Regions from separate parts of the Paenisporosarcina sp. FSL H8-0542 genome, predicted to be linked through region 3. Evidence: riboswitches for the same ligand, from Rfam matches in the RefSeq annotation. Region 3 holds a riboswitch; each other region holds the start of a gene.
The links. A riboswitch is a leader RNA that binds a small molecule or an ion and turns the genes downstream of it on or off. The one in region 3 is predicted to bind S-adenosylmethionine.

Region 1 (7,421 bases), 670 kb from region 3:
TTATTTGTTTTTGGTCTCATATTATTTATCGGTATTGTCGTGTTTACTCTTATATACGCTAATACAGGGAATCGGTTTAAAAAGTAAATGTTTATCAGTTAATACTTGAATAGTTAATTTGAAAAATTATTTAAACATTTGTGAAGGATTGTACTTCAATTAACGGGTGCGTTTGTTCATTAAGAGCAACCGCTATTGTGCTAACAACCAGGATTGTGGGGAATAAAACTTTGGAAGAAAAAAACCAATCGAAACTAGAAAAATGGAGAACGAAATATGGTTCATTAGCTGTTGCTTCGGGATGTTTATATTCTTTGATAGTTACTTGGGGAGAAGGCTGGTTTTTTACAGCAATAATGATTTTAGGGGTCTGCATATGTGGTGCTTTTGCATTTTTTGATTTAAAAATAGTACATACAATCGGATTGATTAAAAAGGTACAAGAATAATACCAAGTGTATTATTTGTCGATGTTCCACTCTTAAACTAACGGGCGCTTTACTTCAAGAAGGAGTGAAGCATTTTTTCTTGTTGAACTAACGAGACTGTATAGTTGAGGAAGATAAATTAGCAAAGGGAAGGGGGATGTCTTAATTCATGAATAAATTTGTAAACATCTTTGTGTTTGTAATTTAATTCTATGTTTTTTATACCTTGGCTGAGGAGTACGTAGGTTGGATAACGAGCCCTGATCACAATTTACTGTTACAGCTTATGTATCCACTTAGTATTTTTATAGTTGCAATCATAGCTACTGTGATTTCAATTAAATACATAAAGAGAAATCAAATATGATTATATGCAATAGCTTCTTTAACTAACGGAACAGGTTAGTTGAAGAACAATTGATTTTAAAAAGGGGTGCCAAGTGAATGAAGTTAAGATTTTTTTCCTTAACATTAACAGTATTATCAATTTTACTGATTTGTGGTTGTTCGACTAAACAAGATGAAGTGAATTCCAAAGGCACAGATAGCTATGAAAGAATTAGAAAAGTTGCTTGGGATTTCATCGAAGAAAAAGGTTGGGGTGGCAGTGCTATAGCGGACTGGAAAAGTGCTGATGTGAAAAAAACGATTGCTGATAATAGCTATGAATTACTGGATAAAACTTATGAAGGGAAAGAAGTATTAAGGGTATCCTTTATAGACCAAGAGGACGTTGTAGTTGGTCCACCTTTAATACTTGTTGACCCTGAAACCAATGAAGTAATAGGCTATATGCCGGGTGAATAGAAATGAATGATCTTCAACTAACGGGTGCTTTACTTTAATAAGGAGTAAGACCATTTCTTCTTCAACTAACGCAGCAGTTTAGTTGAAGAAGAAGATTTTTTGGGGAACACCAGAACTTCTAATCGGGAGGTAATTTAGTGGAAATAGTGGAAAGAAAATATAATTTGTGGTCTTTTCTTTTATGCTTGTTAGTAACGGTTCTTTCTTTACAGACTTTATATGCTTCTTATAACCATTCGTGGTCAGTTGCACCACCTGCTTCGGTTTTATTGTTGCTCACGTTTACTACTTGTTTTATGGGTATTTCGGGATTTAGAGACAAAAGCAACAGGGGAGCAAGATGGAGAAGTTGGATGACTGTCTTAATTGCATTTCCCCTTTCAGCAATTTTTCTATTAGGGATAGTAGTGAATACATTTGCAAGAGAACCCATTGCAACAACCCAATCACCCGATTCTAAAACGACAATCAACTTCTACACATTAAATGGTGGTGCAGCTACTTCTATTAGTGTAGTAGGAATAGTAGATGGTCCCCTTTGGTTCAAGAAGAATATCTACTATGATGACAATATGCACAAGGCAGATGTGGCTTGGACAAATAACGGTATTATTACAATAAATAATCACACTTTGAACTTAGATAAAGGGGAAACTTTTTCGGATTAATAATTCTTTTTACTAACGGTTACTTTAGTAAAAATCTTTGGGCTGTTTTGGTAGCCCTTTTTTCTTTTTCAACTAACGGGGCAGTTTAGTTGAAGAAACACTGAAAAGAAAGGGGCTGTAAAAATGAAATATTTATTATATGAATTGCATTTAGCTCAAAATATGGATGGCACGAATGATGAAGAATTGGATAAATTAGATAATCAATGGATGGAAAATGCGAAAAAATACAAAGAGGTATTCAATACATTATCTGATAGATTGCCTCAAGATATTTTTAATCGTTTTAACTCTTGGGGTTTTCACGATTATAGACTTATAAAAATTGAAATTGAACATAAAAGTCTCCTTCACTCAAACATTCACTTCACTGTTTCCAGTGACGATGTTTGGATATTGAGTTTTGACAATGTCTCGTTCTTTCAATTTCAACACTTGAATTATGATAATGATAAACCTATTAATAATCGTGAAATAGATGACTGGTTGTTTGAAGAATTATTACCAATTAACGAATCAACATTATCATTTGAAGTCATTTTGTCATCAGGAGGAAATATACTCTTACACTTCCCAGATAAATCGGTTTCGATGAAAAAGTTAAAATAGCTACTGCATTATTGTTCAACTAACGGGTGCTTAGTTGAAGAACATCGAGATGCTTAAGCGGTCTTTTTCTCATTGAACTAACGGGGCTGGATAGTTGAACAAGAATATTGTCTTATCATAAGGAAATACTACCTTTAAAATTAGGTAGGTGATTAGATGAAAAAAATATCAGTTATATTTTTGCTATTGCTATTAAGTTTAACAACTCTAATATTTGTAATTTGGGAAAGACCACCAAAAGCAAAGGCAATAAATGAAGAAAATGATGAATTATTAGAAGTGATTTCAGTGCCCTGTAGCCTAACATTGGAGTCTGTTGATAAAAGTCTGACGAATACAAAAGGTGTAGCATTAATCTATAAAGTGCAATTAAATCCACCAAGTTTTGCAAGAACTAATATAAGTATTCTCGCTGTTCATCTTCCTGAACCGTCTTCGTATGGAGACTTCGATAGCTATGAAGGTTTTGCGTTTGTTCCAAAAGAAATAAGTTGGCGTTTTAAGCTTTATCCAACCCCAGAGGAGAATGGTCCAAGTTGGGCTGGACGATTTGATTTAATTACAGCAGAAATGAAGAATGTCGAAGTTCAGGTGCGTCTCTCAAATTCCAAAACAGGTAAGTTAGGACCAAGTGTTCTAACAAACAGTATTAATTATTGTAAATAGTTTCTGCTTCAGCAGCAATCATGCTCATTTTATTTCCATCGATTCCACGACGAGCAAATACTATTGGGGCTGCCCTTTAATCTGTTCTTTACATCCGTAGTGTACTTTGTAAAAAGATAAAAACGGGAAAAAACAAATTTCAGGAATTTATTTACTTTATTGAATGTTTGTATTATTATAATAAATAAGTGAAATTCGTTGATTTCAAAACGAGCAAAACTGATACCATTTAAACCATTAATAAAACTAAATAGTTAATTTCTACTTATCAAGAGAGGTGGAGGGAAAGGCCCTTTGAAACCTCGGCAACAGACTCATTATGAGCACTGTGCCAATTCCTTCAAGCGATTATGCTTGGAAGATGAGTTGAGATCTTGTCACATATTTTTAATGATGAGCCTCTTCTTGCTTCCAAGAAGAGGCTTTTTTGTTTTTAGAAATATGGGTTCATTTGCTCTGTTTCAAATAGAAATGGGCATGAAAATATAAAAATAGAAGGAGTGTAAAAAATATTATGAGCAAAGTGAAAAGTTCGAATTTAGGTTATCCAAGAATTGGTGTAAAACGTGAATGGAAAAATTCACTGGAGCAGTTATGGGCAGGGAAACTAGAAAAAGAATCATTCTTAAAACAAATTGAGGAGATTCGGCTAAACAATCTGCAGAAACAAAAAGATTTAGGAATTGACTTGATACCAGTTGGAGACTTTAGTTTGTATGATCATGTGCTTGATACAGCCGTTATGTTCGGATTAGTACCGAAACGCTTTGAATACGACGGCGGTAAAGTATCGCTTGAAACGTATTTTGATATAGCACGAGGCAATAAAGGTGCTGTTGCATCTGAAATGACAAAATGGTTTAACACAAACTATCACTATATTGTTCCAGAGCTTAATGAAGCAGTACCTACTCTTGTTGAAAACCGGCCACTTCAATTTTATAAAGAGGCTAAACAGAAACTTAATATCGAAGGAAAACCTGTAATCTTAGGACCTATCACATTTGTAAAACTGTCAAAGGGTTATAGAGAAAATGAATTTAAAGCAGTTGTTGAAAAATTTGTACCGCTTTACGCTGACATTTTACGTGAATTACAAAAAGAAGGAGTAGAGTGGGTACAAATCGATGAACCGATTTTATCTACAACGATTTCCAAAGAAGATGTTGCGTTATTTAAGGATATCTATCAAACATTGCATGATGCAGCGCCAAACATAAAGCTGATATTACAAACATATTTTGAAAGCATTGAACATTACGAAGATGTCATCTCACTTCCTGTTAAAGGAATTGGACTTGATTTTGTATATGATAATGGTCAAAATCTTGCTGCTTTGAAAAAGTATGGTTTCCCAAAAGATAAGGTTCTTGCTGCTGGTATTATTGACGGGCGAAACATATGGCGTGCGAATCTTAATGATCATTCTGCAATTCTTGCAGAGATTGTGGATGTTGTTTCAAAAGATCGTCTAATTGTACAATCTTCATCAAGCTTATTGCATGTACCTGTGACAGTTAAAAGTGAAGAAACGCTTGATGACGTCCTAAAAGGAGCATTATCATTTGCTAATGAAAAATTACATGAAATTGTTCTACTGACAAAAGGCTTAAACGATGGAAAAGAAGCGATACAAAAAGAAATCAGTGCAAGTACAGAAGCGATTCATGCGTTACAAAAATCATCATTCCGAAATAACACACAAGTTCAAGAAGCCATTCAAAACTTGCATACGTATAAAGCGGAACGAAAAGCAATATTTAAAGTCCGTCAAGAGATACAAAAAGAGGCTTTTCAGTTACCACTGCTTCCAACAACAACAATCGGAAGTTTCCCGCAAACTCAAGAAGTAAGAAAGAACCGATTAAAATGGCGTAAAGGCGAGTTAACGAATACAGAATATGAAACATATATAAAAGCAGAAATTAAAAAGTGGATTGAAATTCAAGAGGAACTTGGTCTAGATGTGTTTGTACATGGAGAATTTGAACGTACAGACATGGTTGAGTATTTTGGTGAAAAATTAGATGGCTTCCAATTCACGAAATTTGGCTGGGTCCAGTCATATGGCTCGCGATGTGTGAAACCACCACTTATTTACGGTGACGTGTCATTTATAGAACCGATAACAGTTAAAGAATCCTTATATGCCCAATCAATAACTGACAAACCTGTAAAAGGAATGCTGACAGGTCCAATTACAATTTTAAACTGGTCGTTTGTTCGCGATGATATTTCACGCTATGTTGTTGCCAATCAAATTGCACTTGCGCTTCGAAAAGAAGTTGAAACGCTTGAGGAAAATGGAATTCGTATGATTCAAGTTGATGAGCCGGCAATTCGTGAAGGGCTGCCGTTAAAACGTGAAAAATGGGAAGGGTATCTTGACGCTGCAGTTTATGCGTTTAAACTTGCAACAACGTCAGTACAAAACGATACACAAATTCATACCCATATGTGTTATTCGGACTTTAAAGATATTATCGATGCGATTAAAGCACTCGATGCTGATGTTATTTCGATTGAAACATCAAGAAGTCATGGTGAATTAATTCAATCGTTTGAAGAAAACACGTATGACAAAGGGATCGGTCTTGGTGTATACGACATTCATAGTCCACGTGTACCAAAGCTTGAAGAGCTGAGTAGAAACATTGATCGTGCCCTACAAGTTCTTGATCCAAATCAGTTCTGGATTAATCCTGATTGCGGTTTGAAAACACGAGGTCTTGAAGAAACGGTTGCAGCACTTAAGATAATGGTTGAAGTAGCAAAACAAACGAGAGAAAAGCTGCTCGTGAATATAGGGTCATAAACTTCCAGAGTGGAATATCCGAATAATGAAAGTGAAATAGAAAATCTTGGGACCCTTTCGCACAAGCATAGGCTGTTCCTTCCATATAAGAACTACCTTTAAAGAGTCTTTGAGACCAAGGCAACCACTGAATCGAATTGTAACAGTGCCAATTACAGCAGAGTTATTCAAATCTGCTAAATAAGAGGGCCATGTATATTGAGTTAATGTAAGCATATGGGAGTTGAGTGAATGGGAGATTTGGTGAAAGAAGGTAAGGAAAAGGAAAAGGAAAAGTTTGAAGTTATCGCAAAAGCACTTGAAGGCTTGCATTTTGGAGAGCTACAAATTACGTTTCATGAAGGAAAGATTGTTCAAATAAATCGCATAGAAAAGCAACGGTTTTCTGTTTGAAAAAATTAAAATATTAAAGAAGCTCACCGGACAACTGGAGGCCTCTTGTATTCAGTAAGATTGTTTATTGACAATTTTATGGAATCAAGAGGTCTTTTTTATATCCTAGGGTTAAGAAAATAGATTGGAATAAGTTAACGTTGTAAGAATCTGCAGTGAGAGTATCACTAACTGATGATCCACAATGGAGAACGCTGTTTTAAAGTGCATCAACATTATTATTAGAGGAGTGATTGGGATGTATAAAATCGATACACAACTTGCTCAAATTGGAAATCGCAGTGATACGGCTACAGGGACTGTGAATCCCCCTGTTTATTTTTCTACGGCCTATCGTCATGAAGGGCTTGGGCAACCGACGGAGTTTGATTATAGTCGTACGGGAAATCCAACACGTCAGCTCCTTGAAAATACAATATCAGATTTGGAATATGGTGATCAAGGCTTCGCCTGTAGTTCTGGAATGGCGGCAATTATGACAGTTTTGTCCCTTTTTCAATCAGGTGATGAATGGTTAGTTAGTGAAGATTTATATGGAGGTACCTATCGTTTATTAGAACAAGGATATAAAAAATGGGGATTGAAGTGTCAATACGTAAACACATGTTGTCCGGAAGCGATCGAATTAAAGATTACCCCTCAAACAAAAGCCATCTTTCTGGAAACGCCTACAAACCCCTTAATGAAGAAAACAGATATTTCCGCTGTTTCGGAAATTGCCAAGAAACACGGAATTATGCTGATTGTCGATAACACTTTCTATACGCCTCTCTTGCAACAACCAATCACTCTTGGTGCTGACATTGTAATCCACAGCGCAACCAAATATTTAGGCGGTCATAATGATGTTCTTGCTGGCATTATTGTTGCTAAAGGAAAAAAACTATGTGAGGAACTAGCGCATTACCATAACAGTACGGGAGCTGTGCTTAGTCCATTTGACTCCTGGTTATTGATGCGCGGTATGAAAACTTTATCCCTACGAATGAATCGGCATGAGAAAAATGCTCGGGAAGTTGTCCTTTACCTTTCCAA
Region 2 (7,421 bases), 880 kb from region 3:
AGTTAGGCGTTGATTCAGAGAGTGAAATCACATCCGCTTGCTGGTAGTTGCGTCGCTTGGAAATGTCAGCAATTTCGATTCCGAATGCGGATAGAATCTGTTGTTTTTCTTCATCTGTTAAATTGAATTTTTCACGAAGTTCGGTTGGAAGCTTCTCGATGGCCCATTTTTCGTAAATAACTTCATTGCTGTTCAAAAAGGCGATGACTGCTTGCTCTTCTTCAATGCGTTCGTTGTTTGCGTGTTTGCGAATGTATGCCATTTTTAATAACTCCCCACTACATGTTTTATAGTTGCTATTTTCACTTGGTACGAGAATAAAAATTCCCATGCTTCCAAATATTTTTTCGCTTCAAAAGCGTCTTTGCCCCACACCGTGATGCCGTGATTTTTAATCAGGATTGCTCCCGTGTCCCCTGTTACATAACGATCAAATTGTTCAGCAAGTGTCGGGATATGCGCGACATTTGGAATGATCGGAATGCTGACTTTGGCATCTTGTTCCCAGGAACCGAGTGCTTTAATAATTTCATTTCCGGTGAAATCGATATGTGTATCATGTTTATACAGTTCTGTGATGACATTGTTGTCAATCGTGTGCACATGAAGGACACAACCGGCATTTGTTTTGTTATAAATCTTAGCGTGGAGCAACGTTTCGGCCGATGGCTTTGACATCGTTTCCTCCAATTTTTCACCAGTTGCATCAACCAGTAAAAAGTCATGATCCGTGAATTTCCGTTTGTCCTTACCGGATGCTGTAACGAGGAATGTAACCGGTTCATTCGTTACCTTAATCGATAAATTACCACTCGTGCCGTAGAACCAATCGCGGTCTGCGAGTTCTTTTTTTATGGCCGCAAGCTCGTTCCAGCGGGAAAAGTAATTGCTCATGTGCGTACCTCCAATTGCTTTAAAATGTGAATCACGTCTGTAAATGTTTCAAATGGCTCAAAAGGAATATCGAGTTCTTCGCACTTTTCAATGAGGAAGTCCCGCGCTATGACTTTGTCTGCCAGTTTGGCCGCTTGCAAATCGGTAATGGAATCACCGATGACGATTTTGTAAGTGTTGTCGTCACTCAGTTTGCGAATGATGGATGGTTTACAACAACCACAGCCATTCGAGCAATGTTCATCGCATGTATGAGGCCAGTTGATTATGATGGTTTCTCCAGAAAAATCTGCCACGTTGCAGTAAATACGGTCGTCTTCTATATGTTCCTTCACGAGTGGCTTAACAAAGAAATCAATGCCTCCAGATACAATAAAGAGTGGAATCTTCTGTGCTTTCGTATAGGCCACAAAATCCTCAAATCCTTCTCGAATTTGTGCCTGTTTCAATACAAATTGGGTAATTTCATCTTTTTGGTCGGTTGATAGCAAGTTGAAAAGTTGTGTTACGCCTTGTTGAATGGTTATTTGTTGGCCGAGAATCTGGTCTTTAATCGGCTCCCACTCAGGTGGTGCGAATTTTTTCATGATGGCCATAATGTTATCTTTCGTGGTAATCGTGCCATCAAAATCACAAAATATAACGGGTTGTGTCATCGTACTTTGTCACCCCACAATTCCAGTGCTTGTTGCAGTTCTGCATTTGTTTGTGCAGCCTCTGATAAGGTCTTTCTTGAAAGCGTTGCATCAACCGCTTGCCTGAATGCTTTTCCCCCCGCCACAGAACCTGCTGGATGTCCGTGCACCCCGCCACCTGCATTGATGACGGAATCAATACCAAAGTCTTCAATCAGTTGCGGCACCATGCCCGGATGAATTCCGGCTGAAGGCACTGGCAAAGAGGTCTTTATCAAACCAGGAACCTGGAGTGCTTCTGCAATTTGTAATGTTTCTGATTTTTCCAAGGCCACACTGCCATACGGTGAAGGAAATAACGAGAAATCCGCCCCGGCAAGTCGCAATATTTTACCCAGTGCGAGGTGGTTTGAGAGACCATACTTTCGGGATGGAGTGAATGCTCCCGAAACGGCTGGGTGTGCCATTATCGGAATCGCAATTTCTGGATCTTCAGCTAAACTTTGCAGTGTATCCAATCCGTATGCATAAACATTAAACAGCAACATATCTGCCCCTAGCTCTGTCGCATGTCTTGCTTTGTCTCTTAAGTCGAATGTACGTCCTGTCAAATTCACTGCGTAACGTGTGCGGTGACCTGTCTCCGAGAGAACATGCTCGAGTACTTCACGTCCTTTTACAATCCGTTGTTCAAAAGGCGTCGACTCGTTTTCGAATAAAATTTCATCATCTTTCACAAAATCCACACCACCGCGTGCTTGGTGTTCCAGTTGTGTCAGTAAAAAGTCCAAATCTTTCCCGAGTATGCCTTTAAAGATACTCATGACAAATGGTCGTTCTTGCACGCCTGTCAGTTGTCGTATGCCTTCTGTGCCGAATTTCGGCCCTGGAAAGTGTCCCGTTAATTCCGGACTGAACTCCAAATCAATTAATTTGATTTCCCCGTCCAGTGATAACTTGCCAAAAGTCGTCGTTAAAATGGCTGGCAAATCAGGACTGAAATTCGCCGTGGGGTATGCAATGCGAATAATTCCTTTCGTTCTGCTTTCTAATTGACTATTTTCTTTTTCGACAGATACAACGCGTCCCTTATGTTTCTTCAGTTGCTGTTGTTCCAGTTGTGGTAAGTCGGTCCATGATCCGACCGTCAAGCCAAGTGCGATGCCTTCTGCTTTTTTTTCTAAATTTTCTTCTATGCTATGGACTAAATAAGTCGCGACTACTTCACTCAATGTCTTCACCTCTTTAGGGAAAATAAAAAACCTCTTCACAAAAAAGAAGAGGTTAGTAGTTGAACTAACATCCTCTTATCTGTCAGCTACTGCTGCAAGAATTAGCACCGTGCCTACTCGCGTAAGTCGGTTGCCGGGTTTCATAGGGCTAGTCCCTCCACCTGCTCTTGATAAGAAAAATGTAGATATGATATTTTTTTAAAATCTAAATTGGATTATGACAGGGTGCAAAATACTTGTCAACATAATTTTCTAATAAATTAAAATATACTGCTTTTTATATGTGTGATAAAGCTATGCTATGTTTGCCGGGAAATAGATATGACAGTCCTAAGAAATAAATTTCAAACCGACAGCCGCTCCTAACACCATGGCAATAAACAGCATGCGCAACCATGTTTTAGGCTCCCCGTATAAAATCATGCCTAAAATCGCTCCACCTGAAGCACCAATACCAGTCCACACTGCGTATGCCGTACCCATCGGAAGGGTTTCCATGGCGAGTGCAAGGAACAGGAAGCTTGCCAAAAAGCTTGCGAACAATCCGCTAATGGACTTCCAATTGCGACTTTTATGCACTTGACTGATCATCGCCACACCTGTCATTTCAAACAATCCAGCAATGACTAAGAATATCCACGCCATTAGGATTCCACCTCTTCCTGTTCTTTTGTCACCAGCTTAAGCCCGACAACCCCAATTAACAGAAGTGCAATCAAGGCAATTTTTGCGATACTAAATGATTCCCCGAAAAAGAGGATATCCGCAATCACTGTACCAGCTGTACCAAGTCCGACAAACACTGCATACACGGTTCCAACAGGAAGTGTTTTCCCTGCCATAATCATTAAATAGAAACTCACCGAAATCGCAATTGCCGTGCCCAACCATGTCCAGATATCATCCGCATGCTTGAGACCAATTACCCAAAACACTTCAAAAAATGCTGCTATGAAGACTTTCATCCATTCTTTATTCATGAAAACATACTCCTTTTCCAAATCAAAATAAGCCCGAGAGATAAACGTATCATACGTCATCTCCCAGGCTTTTATCCTTCCGTGTATCTTTGCGTGTGTGCAAAGCGTTTTCTCTTGGACCAGACCAAACCGGTTGTTTGCGGAACCCTAGAAAACTTGGCCGCCATTGTGAAAATGGCGCTTTATGCATTTATTAATTCCATGGCTAGAATAAACTATATTTTACAGAGAGTCAAACGATGCGCTCGCTTTAAAGAAACAGTTGTAACAATTGGAAGTAAATGTAATACTTAATGGTAATATATTTGGTTGTTGCGGAAGGAGAATCACAATGAAAACCTTCAAAAATAAGATCATTATTTTGATCATGTCCATCGTCATTTTCGTCATTTTTTATCAGTTACTTGGTTTTTTTGCAGGTAATCTACTTCCTATCTCTCCGCTTGGTACGATGATTGGATTGATCATTCTTTTTCTTCTCATCCCGATTTCGTATTTGTTAGCGCATGAAAAAGTTATTAAAGATCCCCATATGATTGAGTTTTTAAACAAGAAAAAACTCTCCATTAGAAATGAGAGTATTAAAGTGAATCAATTTATTTATATATGACTGCGTTTAGTTAATTCCAAGGTGTCTGTGATGAATTTAATTGAGAAAATCTCTTTTCTTGTGCTCTTTGAGTGGACTTACTTATAAAGTCCATAAATCGCGTCAAAGATATTTTTTTCCAAGGTCTTCGTTGAATTTCCACGTTAATGACTCTCCTTTAAATCGCATTTTTTATTTTTCCTTTATCTAGCTTTTAGAGGTATTCGTTGTCGTTTATGAAATGGAAATGTGGCAATGGTTCCCGCGACTCCACTGATGGCTAAAAACGAAAGGATTGCGATAGGTAAAGCTTTCTTTTTCAAACGTGTTTGACTCATGTAGGACCTCCTTGGATTTGAGCTTGCACCTTTAGTGTAGTCGATGAATATGAAGAGGATGTGAATGACTTGTTAAGACATTATTTAGAAAATGAGCTTTTAATGCGAAGTTATAAGAAATCAACTGGTAACTTCTCCTTTTTCAAACGAATTTTGTTGGCTTCAATACAAGCACATCGAACTTTCGTGGTAAACTACTACTAGAATTTACCGTGTGAAACGAGGTTTTACTTATGATTCGAACATTTGGAGTTACCGTTGATAGCCAATTAGAAATGGACTTTCCTTTAGAAGATCTACATAAAAAGTCATTCGACTGGTACTGGATTGATTTTGACAAACCATCAGCCACTGAATGGGCTTTGCTTGATTCGTTCTTTCATTTCCATCCACTGGCGATTGAAGATTGTTTACACCGCTTGCAGCGCCCGAAAGTCGATTACCACGATGGATATCATTTCTTTGTCGTCCATACGCTGAATGAAGAGACGCTTGAAGCCGAGGAGTTGGATTTATTCGTCGGAAAGAATTTTGTTGTTACTTTCCATCATAATGCCGTTCAAGAATTGGACTTGGTTCGAGAAAAATTGCAACGCGATGCTTCCTTCTGGGAACGTGGAGCGATTTATGCGATGTATCAAATTCTCGACAAAGTGGTTGATTCCTACTTTCCACTTGTGTACAAGATTGAGGACCATTTGAACGAAATTGAAGATCAGATGACGTTTGATATGAAGCATTTTTCGATGGATACCGTCTTTGAAATGCGCAGTGACTTGTTATGGTTGCGCCGAACGATTTTGCCGATGCGTGATTTGATGTACCGTGTATTAAACTCGAGTCGTTTTAACCTTCAACAGCACGAACATTCCTACTTTGCGGATATTTCTGATCACCTCGTCAAACTGACAGAAATTGTGGAGTCAAACCGAGAACTTACAGCGGATATTCGAGATAGCTATATGGCAATGAACTCCAATCGAATGAACCGAATCATGATGATTTTAACGATTGTATCCTCCATTTTCATTCCACTAACATTTGTAGCAGGGGTATATGGCATGAACTTTGAAAACATGCCGGAACTCGAGACGAAATACGGCTACTTTTTCGCTTTAGGCGGAATGGCACTTATCGGATTGTTAATGTTCGCCTGGTTTAAATACAAAGGCTGGCTGAATTTATTCAAATCATAATGAAAACCATCTCCCGAAAAAAAGGAGATGGTTTTTTATTTGATCGGTTTCCAGTTCATAAGTTCAAACAGGATTTTCCCATTGTAGTATCGAAAATAGAAATAGGATGAAGAACTCAATTTCAGAAAATTTTTGGGGAGGATTATAAGATGAAGGAAAAGTTACTAAGAGTTGGAACTACATATTTACCTGTTACAGACGTAGAGCTATCTTCGGAATGGTATGTACACAAATTAGGTGCTGAATTAAGCTACAAAGACAACGATAAAGCTATTCTTAATTTAGCTAACCAAAGTATATTCCTTGTTAAGTCTAGAGATAATCAAAGCTCGAACTTCTATGACATTAATGGGAATGAACATTTCTCTATTACCTTTGAAGTGAATGGATTATCTGCTTTAGAAAGTATACACAAGGATTTCAATGAAAAAGAAATAAGAATTGGCGATATTGAAAACCGAGGGCACACAGGAAAAAACTTTGTTTTTTATGATTTAGATGGGAATAAATTTGACGTTTGGAGTGAATTAAGCAACATATATAAAGAGAAATTCTTAACTGCTAATAAGCTATAGAGTGATGGTGTTACAAGGCTAAACCCATTAACTTCACTTATTGTCCATAAAAAAAAGGAGCTTTACGCTCCTTAAATCGGCTGAATTATTCTTCGCCTTCTTCAGTGTTTTTGTTTTCAGAATCTACTTCGTCCTTCTGGTCACCATCATTGACACCATTATCCTGGTCAACTCCGTCACCACAACCTGCTAAACCACCCAAAACGATTCCACCTACTAGACTACTTGCTAATAATGTTTTTTTCCAATCTGCCATGTTAGTTTCCTCCTCATATTTTGTGTTAGTTGAATGTTTCTAATGTTCTAATTCAAATTTACCCCTATACAAAACATATAAACCTCATCCGTAAATGTTAATCAAAATAGTCATTTTTTCTTTCTTTATTAGTCGAACAATAAAACAGCTCAGCAGATTCCTGCTGAGCTGTTTCTTTTATTCCTTTCCATCCGTCAGAAAGGGTTCATACATGGTAATGGCATGGTTTTCAGTAATGAATTCGTCATCGATTCGTTCTCCGAAATGGTTGAATACTTCACGGTATATCGTGTTGTGACGTACGTACCCTCCCCATTGTTCTAATGTAAACCAATGCTCTTTTTCATAAACATTGTAGGTCGTCAAAGAAGGTTGTGTCGATCGCCATTCGCCTACCAAAGATTGATCGGTTACGTAAATGATTAGTTGGTAAGATTCATTCGTTTCATTTTTAATCTGCAGGTCCAAATAGTTATATGCACAAGTTGCCCCGCTTCCAAAGGGTTGGCTGCGCTTGGAATCCGGAAATACATCGTAACTGTGACGGTAGCGTTCAGTTACTTGAAGTGGAGTGTGCAACGTCATCCAGTAAATTAAATTGGATAATTGGCACAGTCCGCCGCCGGGACCAGATCGCACTTTTCCATAATGTAGAATCATGCCGTCAAGATAACCTTTCCGCCTCGTCGTTTTTCCAATTGTCTTCCAGTAGGAAAACGTTTCACC
Region 3 (7,421 bases):
GTTTGGATTAAATCCTAACTCGGTATGACACTCATTTAATTTGGAGTAAAATGAAATTTAATTGGCATTGTCTTGAATTTAATTGGGTTCAAACGAGATTTAAACGGCATTGACTTAGTTTTAATCGGCATCAAATACCATTTAATCGGTCTCACCCATTGATTCCCACAAAAAAACAATCTTCAAGTTACTGACTAAGTATCCTCTTCCAAGAAATAGAAAAGACGTCGGTTTCCCGACGTCCATAGGATTACTTTATTTAACTGGAACGACCGAGCCGCCCCATTCTTCTAAAATGAAATCTTGAATTTCTTTAGATTTCAATACTTCAACTAATGCTTTAATTTCTTTATTTTTTTCATTACCAGCTTTTACAGCAATGATATTTACGTATGGAGATTCTGAGTTTTCAATAGCGATTGAATCTTCCAATGGGTTCAACCCAGCGTCGATTGCGTAGTTTGAGTTGATTAACACCGCATCGCCTTCTTCATTTTCGTACATTTGTACAAGTAGTGCTGCTTCGTATTCTGCATCAAATTCCAAGTTCTTCGGATTGTCTACAATATCTTTTACTTCGGCTGTTGTCTTATCAATGCCTTCTTTCAATGTGATTAGACCCTCAGCTTCCAACATAGATAGGATACGACCATGGTCAGCAACTGAATTACTGATTAGTATCGTTGCTCCTTCAGGAAGTTCATCCAGAGACTTATATTTTTTTGAGTACACACCGATTGGCTCAATATGGATACCACCAGCATTGGCAAAATCATAGCCATGATCGGCCATTTGAGCTTCGAAGTAAGGAATGTGCTGGAAGTAGTTTGCATCCAAATCGCCATTTTCCAAATCCTCATTCGGTAAAATGTAATCTTGGTAAGTTTCAATTTTAAGTTCAATACCTTTTTCTTCAAGCAACGGTTTTGCTTGTTCCAAAATTTCTGAATGGGGTATGTTAGATGCTCCCACTACAAGTTCTTTACTGTCTCCACCTGATGATGAGTCAGCTCCTCCGCCACATGCTGCTAGAGTGATTGCACTTGCCGATAATAAAATTCCTGCTACAAATTTCTTCATCATTATCTCTCCCTTTTTTTGTTTATGTGATCGAGCTTTCACCCGAAAGCACCTTAACGTTTGTCTGTTTTTGTTGTAATCGAATCTCCCACCCATTGGATGATAAAGACAATTAGTAAAATGATAATTGTGGAAACAACTGTTACATCTCCCCTACTGCGTTGGAAGCCATCTAAAAATGCGAGTGTTCCAAGACCGCCCGCTCCGATAATTCCTGCCATCGCAGTATAACCTACAAGGGCAATTGCTGTAACGGTCAGTCCTGAGATTAATGCAGGCATGGACTCCGGAAGTAGCACTTTCCAAATGATTGTGGAAGTTTTAGCACCCATTGAGCGAGCAGCTTCAATTACACCTTTATCTATTTCACGTAATGCAATCAGGACCATGCGGGCATAAAATGGTGCTGCACCTATGATTAGTGCCGGTAATGCAGCATTTGCCCCACGAATCGTACCGAGTAGGAATTTAGTAAACGGAATCAACAAAATAATTAAGATGATAAACGGGATGGATCTGAAAATATTAACGAACGCCCCTGTTAACCAGTACACTATTTTATTTGCCCATAATTGACGAGGGCTAGTTACAAACAGCAAAATTCCAAGTGCAAGTCCAATTATGAAAGTTAAAACGGTAGCCATTGCAGTCATATATAACGTTTCAAGTGTGGCTTCCCACATTTTTTCCCAATCCACATTCGGTAGAAGGTTTTCAATCATGTGAAATCACCTCCGTATGAACATCTTGTCCATGTAAATAATCAATCGCTTGGTCGATGGCATTTGAATCACCGTCGATTTGTAAATATAACGTTCCATATGCACCATTTTGAGTTTGTGCGATATTCCCTTGAACGATGTTAACTTCTACTTGATATTGCTTAATTAATCTTGATAGAATCGGTTGCTCCGTTCTATCTCCGACAAACACTAGTTTCACAAGCTTGCCTGAGGGATATTGCTCTACCAAATGAGCAATAGTCTGGCTGGCTGACTCCGGACCATTTACCTGGGCAACAAAGCGTTTCGTAATGGGTTGTTCAGGAGTTTGGAATATTTGAAGTACACTTCCCATTTCAACCACTTTTCCAGCTTCCATGACCGCAACCCGATGACAAATTTTACGGATGACATGCATTTCATGTGTAATCAGGACAATTGTCAAACCCAACCGTTTGTTGATATCTACCAATAGTTCCAAAATGGCATCTGTTGTTTCAGGGTCAAGTGCTGATGTCGCTTCATCACATAGCAGCACTTCAGGATTATTGGCAAGGGCACGGGCAATTCCTACCCGTTGCTTTTGACCGCCGGATAATTGGGAAGGGTATGCTTTATCCCTCCCTGTCAATCCAACTAGTTCGATTAATTCTTTAACTCGTTCTGAACGTTGCGTTTTGCTAATCCCTGCAATTTCTAGTGGGAATGAAATATTTTCCTCGACTGTCCGCGACCATAGTAAGTTGAAATGTTGAAAAATCATGCTTACTTTTTGTCTTGCACTACGAAGATCTTGTCCTGAACTGGACGAGATTTCGTGTCCATTTACAGTGACACTACCTGAAGTAGGTTTTTCCAAGCCATTCAATAATCTGATTAACGTACTTTTTCCGGCTCCACTGTAACCGATTATGCCAAAAATCTCGCCTTGATCAATCGTCACATTCACGTCATCTACCGCTATGAGTTGTCCATTACCGGTTTCAAACCGTTTTGATAAGTTTTTTAATTGAATCATATTTACTTCACCTCTGAATTTATCAAGCATTTTATTTGTTTTCTTTATCGTGCAATTGCGCTGGCCGCATGTTTCGCATGAGTCAACAAGTTTAAAACCACTTACCTGCTCTCAAGCTTAGCGTGCGCAAATAACCTCTTTCATTTTATTTAATATCAACATCATTTTATTGAAATATCCTAAAAAAATAAAAATCCCTTCCGCAGACAAGCAGAAGGGACTAATGCACAATTATATACGTTAGACCGTTCTCTCATCTTTCAAAGCGAATTCGCTTTGAGTGATTTGGCACCATTTCACAAATTGTGACGGTTGCCGGGCTTCATAGGGCACTTCCCTCAGCCTCTCTTTATAAGAGTTTACGATATTAAGTTTTTAGTTACGAATGATAATGTAACACGTTCAAATGCGAACGTCAATTATTTTTTTGCAAACGATTATAGAGATAGGGAACTGATTGAAAAGCATAAACTTTTTCAACTATTTGACCATTTTCCGCAATGAGTAAACAAGGGACGCTTTGGATTTGATAATCGACCGCTAAACTTTCTACATAGTTCAAGTTTGCTTTCCCTATTTGCAAATCCGGCAAAAGTTCTTCCACAACGTCCATCATTTTTGAGGCAACTTGGCAAGTTCCACACATGGGCGTATATAAATAATAAGCTGCCCTCTTTGCGTTTTGAGAATGATTTTCCCACTCCGCACGCGTCCATTCTTTCATTGTATTCATCCTTTAGGCAATAAATTCCGCTTTAACATCGATATTCGCTCCGAGCAACACAGTCGCTAGAACTTTCATTGGTGTAGTCGCAACTTCTCGGTAGGCTGGATCAGTATATAAATGAAGTGCTTCGGGAAATTCACGTTTAATGAGCGCACGTAATTTCTCTCCGGACTTATCAGCATCGACAAATACATAAATCTCCAACTGATCGTAGGGGGCTAATATTTCTTCCAATCGCGTGGGGCTGACTGTTCCGTTCGTGCAGATAATTTCAACTGGCTCTGCAATAAGACGCAGAATCCGCTGTTTATCTGATCGACCTTCTACAATTATGACTTTATCAATTGGCATGGGATCACTCCTGGCTGTACTGACATAAAAGATTGTTTAAAAAGTTTTCTTGAAACGGAGTCCATCAGGTTGCAACTCTTCCCGATCACAACCAATGCCACTCTTTTCAATATCCCGTTTTAAACTCGCTGTTATAATCGACATATGCAAAAAACGCCGAACAAATGTCGGCGTTCAACTAACGATATTACTCTTGTGTCATTTCTTCGTATTGCTCAGCCGTCATTAATGAGTCCACTTCAGACAAATCTGTAGGTTCTACAACGATCATCCATGCATTCTCGTATGGAGATTCATTCACGAATTCAGGACTGTCTTCCAATCCGCTGTTCACTTCAACTACTTTACCACTGATTGGTGCGTATAGCTCAGAAACTGTTTTAACAGATTCAACACTGCCAAATGGTTCGTTCGTTTTGATTTCGTCGCCTACTTGTGGAAGTTCTACGAATACAATATCACCAAGCTCAGATTGAGCGAAGTTAGTGATGCCGATGCGTGCTTTTCCATCTTCAACTTTAACCCATTCGTGTTCCTCAGAGTAGCGTAATTCTTTTGGTGTGCTCATTAATACCCCTCCAAATATGTAATATATTCAACTTCAGTTTGACATAATCTTTCCTTAAAAACAAGAACAGAAAATCAGCTTTTCCAATTCACAGTAAAATCCGACTCCTTAAAACCTACTGTGGCTTTCAAGCCGTCCGTCACAAGGGGTCTTTTAATGAGCATCCCGTCTGAAGCAAGCAATTCATATTGTTCTTCATCTGACATCGTCGGCAGTTTATCTTTTAAACCAAGCTCCCTATATTTCATTCCACTCGTGTTATAAAACTTCTTAAGCGGCAACCCACTTGTCTCTACGATCTTTTTCAACTCTTCCTTTGAAGGGGGAGTTTCTACAATATGTACATCATGATACGAAAGACCTTCGGCATCCAACCATGCTTTAGCCTTTTTGCAAGTACTACATTTCGGATATCCATAATACGTAATAGCCATCATTCAACCTCCTTATCATCATTTTAACCAGTCTATCAAAAAATAAATCCGAACACCTCATCAGAAGCGTTCGGATTTTTTATTCTACGTTTTTCTTTGCGTCAATCAAATATTTTCACTTGTTTATTTCCAGTATTGAAGGAAGTTCTCCTTAGGTTCATCGAAGAACCTATCGGTGATTTTTAGTATTAATAGTTTTCTTAAAATACAAACAAGGCGAAGTGGCAGAAGCACTTCGCCTTGTTCAATAATAGGGTCAAATATCGAGATTTTATTAAACTACGTATTTCTCAGCGTCAATCAATTTAACCGAAGCTTCACGTTTTTTGGCAATTACATTATAAGGAGTAGAGCGAGTCAATTTACGCAGTGCAGAAAGCATCATGCGTAAGTTATCGCCTTCAACTGCAGCAATCAATGTTTCTTTCGCATCTTTTTCGATACATTCAAAAGCTTCCTGACAGAAGATTTGAGTGTATAGAAGTTTTTGGTTCGCTTTATCAACACCGTCACGCTGGATTGCTTTCTCTGTACGCAGAACAGCTGATTCCATTGCGAATAGATTGCTCACGATGTCCGCAATGTTTGCCAATACTTCTTGTTCAGTTTCAAGTTTTGTACCGTAACGTTGAGCCGCTAAACCTGCAGCTAGCAAGCCGATTTTTTTAGCATTTTGCACCAATACTTTTTCTTGAGCTAATGGTGCATCTTCAATTTCTTCTGGCATCATCATTAACAATTCTGATTGAAGCGCTTGTGCTTTTTGAAGAAGTGGAAGTTCACCTTTCATAGCTTTACGCAAGAACGTACCAGGTACCAGCAAACGATTGATTTCATTTGTGCCTTCGAAAATACGGTTAATGCGGGAGTCACGATAGATGCGCTCTACTTCATACTCTTGCATGAAGCCGTAACCGCCATGCAACTGAACTGCTTCATCCGCAATATAATCCAATACTTCTGTGCCGAACACTTTGTTGATTGAACATTCAATAGCATATTCCGCAATAGAAGCAGCGATAGCTTTGCCATCTTTTTGCTCTTCAGGACTCAATTGACTCATGCGGTCTTCAAAGTAACCAACTGTGCGATAAATCAAACTTTCCGAAGCATATAATTTGGATGCCATTGTTGAAAGCTTTTCTTTTGTTAAGTTGAAAGAAGAAATCGGTGTTTTAAATTGTTGACGTTGGTTCGAATAGGCAACAGCCAATTCAAAAGCACGTTTGGATGCACCAACTGTACCCACTCCCAATTTGTAACGACCAATATTCAAGATATTGAATGCAATAACGTGGCCACGGCCAACTTCCCCAAGTAAGTTTTCAACCGGCACTTGTGCATCCTGTAAAATTAATGTACGTGTCGAAGAAGATTTAATCCCCATTTTCTTCTCTTCCGCGCCTACTGAAACGCCTGAGAATTCACGTTCTACGATAAAAGCAGAGAATTGTTCTCCGTCAATTTTTGCATACACAACAAATACATCCGCAAAACCAGCGTTTGTAATCCATTGTTTCTCGCCATTTAATACATAGTGCGTACCTTCTGCATTTAACTTGGCAGAAGTTTTAGCACCTAAAGCATCCGAACCTGAACCTGGCTCTGTTAGCGCGTAAGCGGCAATTAGTTCGCCAGTGGCGAGTTTAGGCAAATATTTTTGTTTTTGCTCTTCATTCCCAAAAAGTACAATTGGTAATGATCCAATTCCAACGTGTGCACCGTGAGTAATGGAGAAACCACCTGCACGCGACATTTTCTCTGCAATCAGTGCAGATGAAACTTTATCCAATGCCAGACCGCCGTATTCTTCAGGCACGTCTGCACCTAGTAAACCTAAGTCACCAGCTGATTTTAATAGTCTTACAGAATGCTCAAACTCATGATGTTCCAAGTTTTCAATGACTGGCACCACTTCATGTGTAACATAATCCTCTGTTGTTTTAGCAATCATTTTATGTTCATCTGTAAAGTCTTCCGGTGTAAAGACGCGATCAAGTGCTACATCTTCCACTAAAAAGCTTCCGCCTTTAATTACATTTGCAATCGTCTTCGTCATTTTGTTTCCCTCCTATTTTTTCAATAATTCTATTAAAGAATCTCAAATACGCCAGCTGCACCCATGCCTCCGCCGATACACATCGTGACAACACCAAATTGCTTGCCTTGACGTTTTAATTCATGAATCATTTTCAACGTTAAAATCGAACCTGTAGCACCAAGTGGATGTCCAAGTGCTATGGCACCACCATTGACATTCACTTTATTGATGTCGATTCCTAAATGACGAATTACTTGAATCGATTGCGATGCGAATGCTTCGTTCAATTCCCATAAATCAATGTCTTCGATTGAAAGACCCGCTAGCTTCAACGCTTTTGGAATCGCTACAATCGGTCCAATTCCCATTACTTCTGGTGGAACCCCACCAACCGCAAATGAACGGAATTTAGCTAGTGGTTTTAGTCCTTGCGCTTCAGCTACTTCACGATCCATGACAAGCACAGCACCTGCACCGTCA

Region 1: it holds a riboswitch for S-adenosylmethionine, as region 3 does, so the genes downstream of both, metE (5-methyltetrahydropteroyltriglutamate--homocysteine S-methyltransferase) here and MHH33_RS05360 (methionine ABC transporter ATP-binding protein) in region 3, are expected to answer to the same signal.
Region 2: it holds a riboswitch for S-adenosylmethionine, as region 3 does, so the genes downstream of both, MHH33_RS00755 (2,3-diketo-5-methylthiopentyl-1-phosphate enolase) here and MHH33_RS05360 (methionine ABC transporter ATP-binding protein) in region 3, are expected to answer to the same signal.

What each region holds. Positions count from the first base shown of each region.
Region 1 covers NZ_CP152050.1:1,685,945-1,693,365, forward strand. The annotation lists partial or broken gene MHH33_RS08835 (DUF3784 domain-containing protein) at 1-87, shown strand, start outside; gene MHH33_RS08840 (hypothetical protein) at 231-449, shown strand; gene MHH33_RS08845 (hypothetical protein) at 873-1,235, shown strand; gene MHH33_RS08850 (DUF5412 family protein) at 1,373-1,903, shown strand; gene MHH33_RS08855 (hypothetical protein) at 2,027-2,512, shown strand; gene MHH33_RS08860 (hypothetical protein) at 2,669-3,178, shown strand; SAM riboswitch class I at 3,441-3,546, shown strand; gene metE (5-methyltetrahydropteroyltriglutamate--homocysteine S-methyltransferase) at 3,693-5,993, shown strand; gene MHH33_RS08870 (YezD family protein) at 6,225-6,386, shown strand; gene MHH33_RS08875 (methionine biosynthesis PLP-dependent protein) at 6,625-7,421, shown strand, end outside.
Region 2 covers NZ_CP152050.1:133,791-141,211, reverse strand. The annotation lists gene MHH33_RS00770 (cupin domain-containing protein) at 1-262, opposite strand, end outside; gene MHH33_RS00765 (methylthioribulose 1-phosphate dehydratase) at 265-894, opposite strand; gene MHH33_RS00760 (2-hydroxy-3-keto-5-methylthiopentenyl-1-phosphate phosphatase) at 891-1,550, opposite strand; gene MHH33_RS00755 (2,3-diketo-5-methylthiopentyl-1-phosphate enolase) at 1,547-2,761, opposite strand; SAM riboswitch class I at 2,834-2,938, opposite strand; gene MHH33_RS00750 (multidrug efflux SMR transporter) at 3,092-3,406, opposite strand; gene MHH33_RS00745 (multidrug efflux SMR transporter) at 3,406-3,741, opposite strand; guanidine-I (ykkC/yxkD leader) riboswitch at 3,800-3,903, opposite strand; gene MHH33_RS00740 (hypothetical protein) at 4,073-4,351, shown strand; gene MHH33_RS00735 (hypothetical protein) at 4,534-4,668, opposite strand; gene corA (magnesium/cobalt transporter CorA) at 4,902-5,864, shown strand; gene MHH33_RS00725 (VOC family protein) at 6,014-6,439, shown strand; gene MHH33_RS00720 (hypothetical protein) at 6,525-6,695, opposite strand; gene MHH33_RS00715 (VanW family protein) at 6,873-7,421, opposite strand, start outside.
Region 3 covers NZ_CP152050.1:1,011,825-1,019,245, reverse strand. The annotation lists gene MHH33_RS05370 (MetQ/NlpA family ABC transporter substrate-binding protein) at 256-1,080, opposite strand; gene MHH33_RS05365 (methionine ABC transporter permease) at 1,134-1,802, opposite strand; gene MHH33_RS05360 (methionine ABC transporter ATP-binding protein) at 1,795-2,820, opposite strand; SAM riboswitch class I at 3,071-3,178, opposite strand; gene MHH33_RS05355 (thioredoxin family protein) at 3,236-3,544, opposite strand; gene MHH33_RS05350 (toprim domain-containing protein) at 3,557-3,898, opposite strand; gene gcvH (glycine cleavage system protein GcvH) at 4,086-4,466, opposite strand; gene MHH33_RS05340 (arsenate reductase family protein) at 4,541-4,900, opposite strand; gene MHH33_RS05335 (acyl-CoA dehydrogenase family protein) at 5,175-6,959, opposite strand; gene MHH33_RS05330 (acetyl-CoA C-acetyltransferase) at 6,992-7,421, opposite strand, start outside.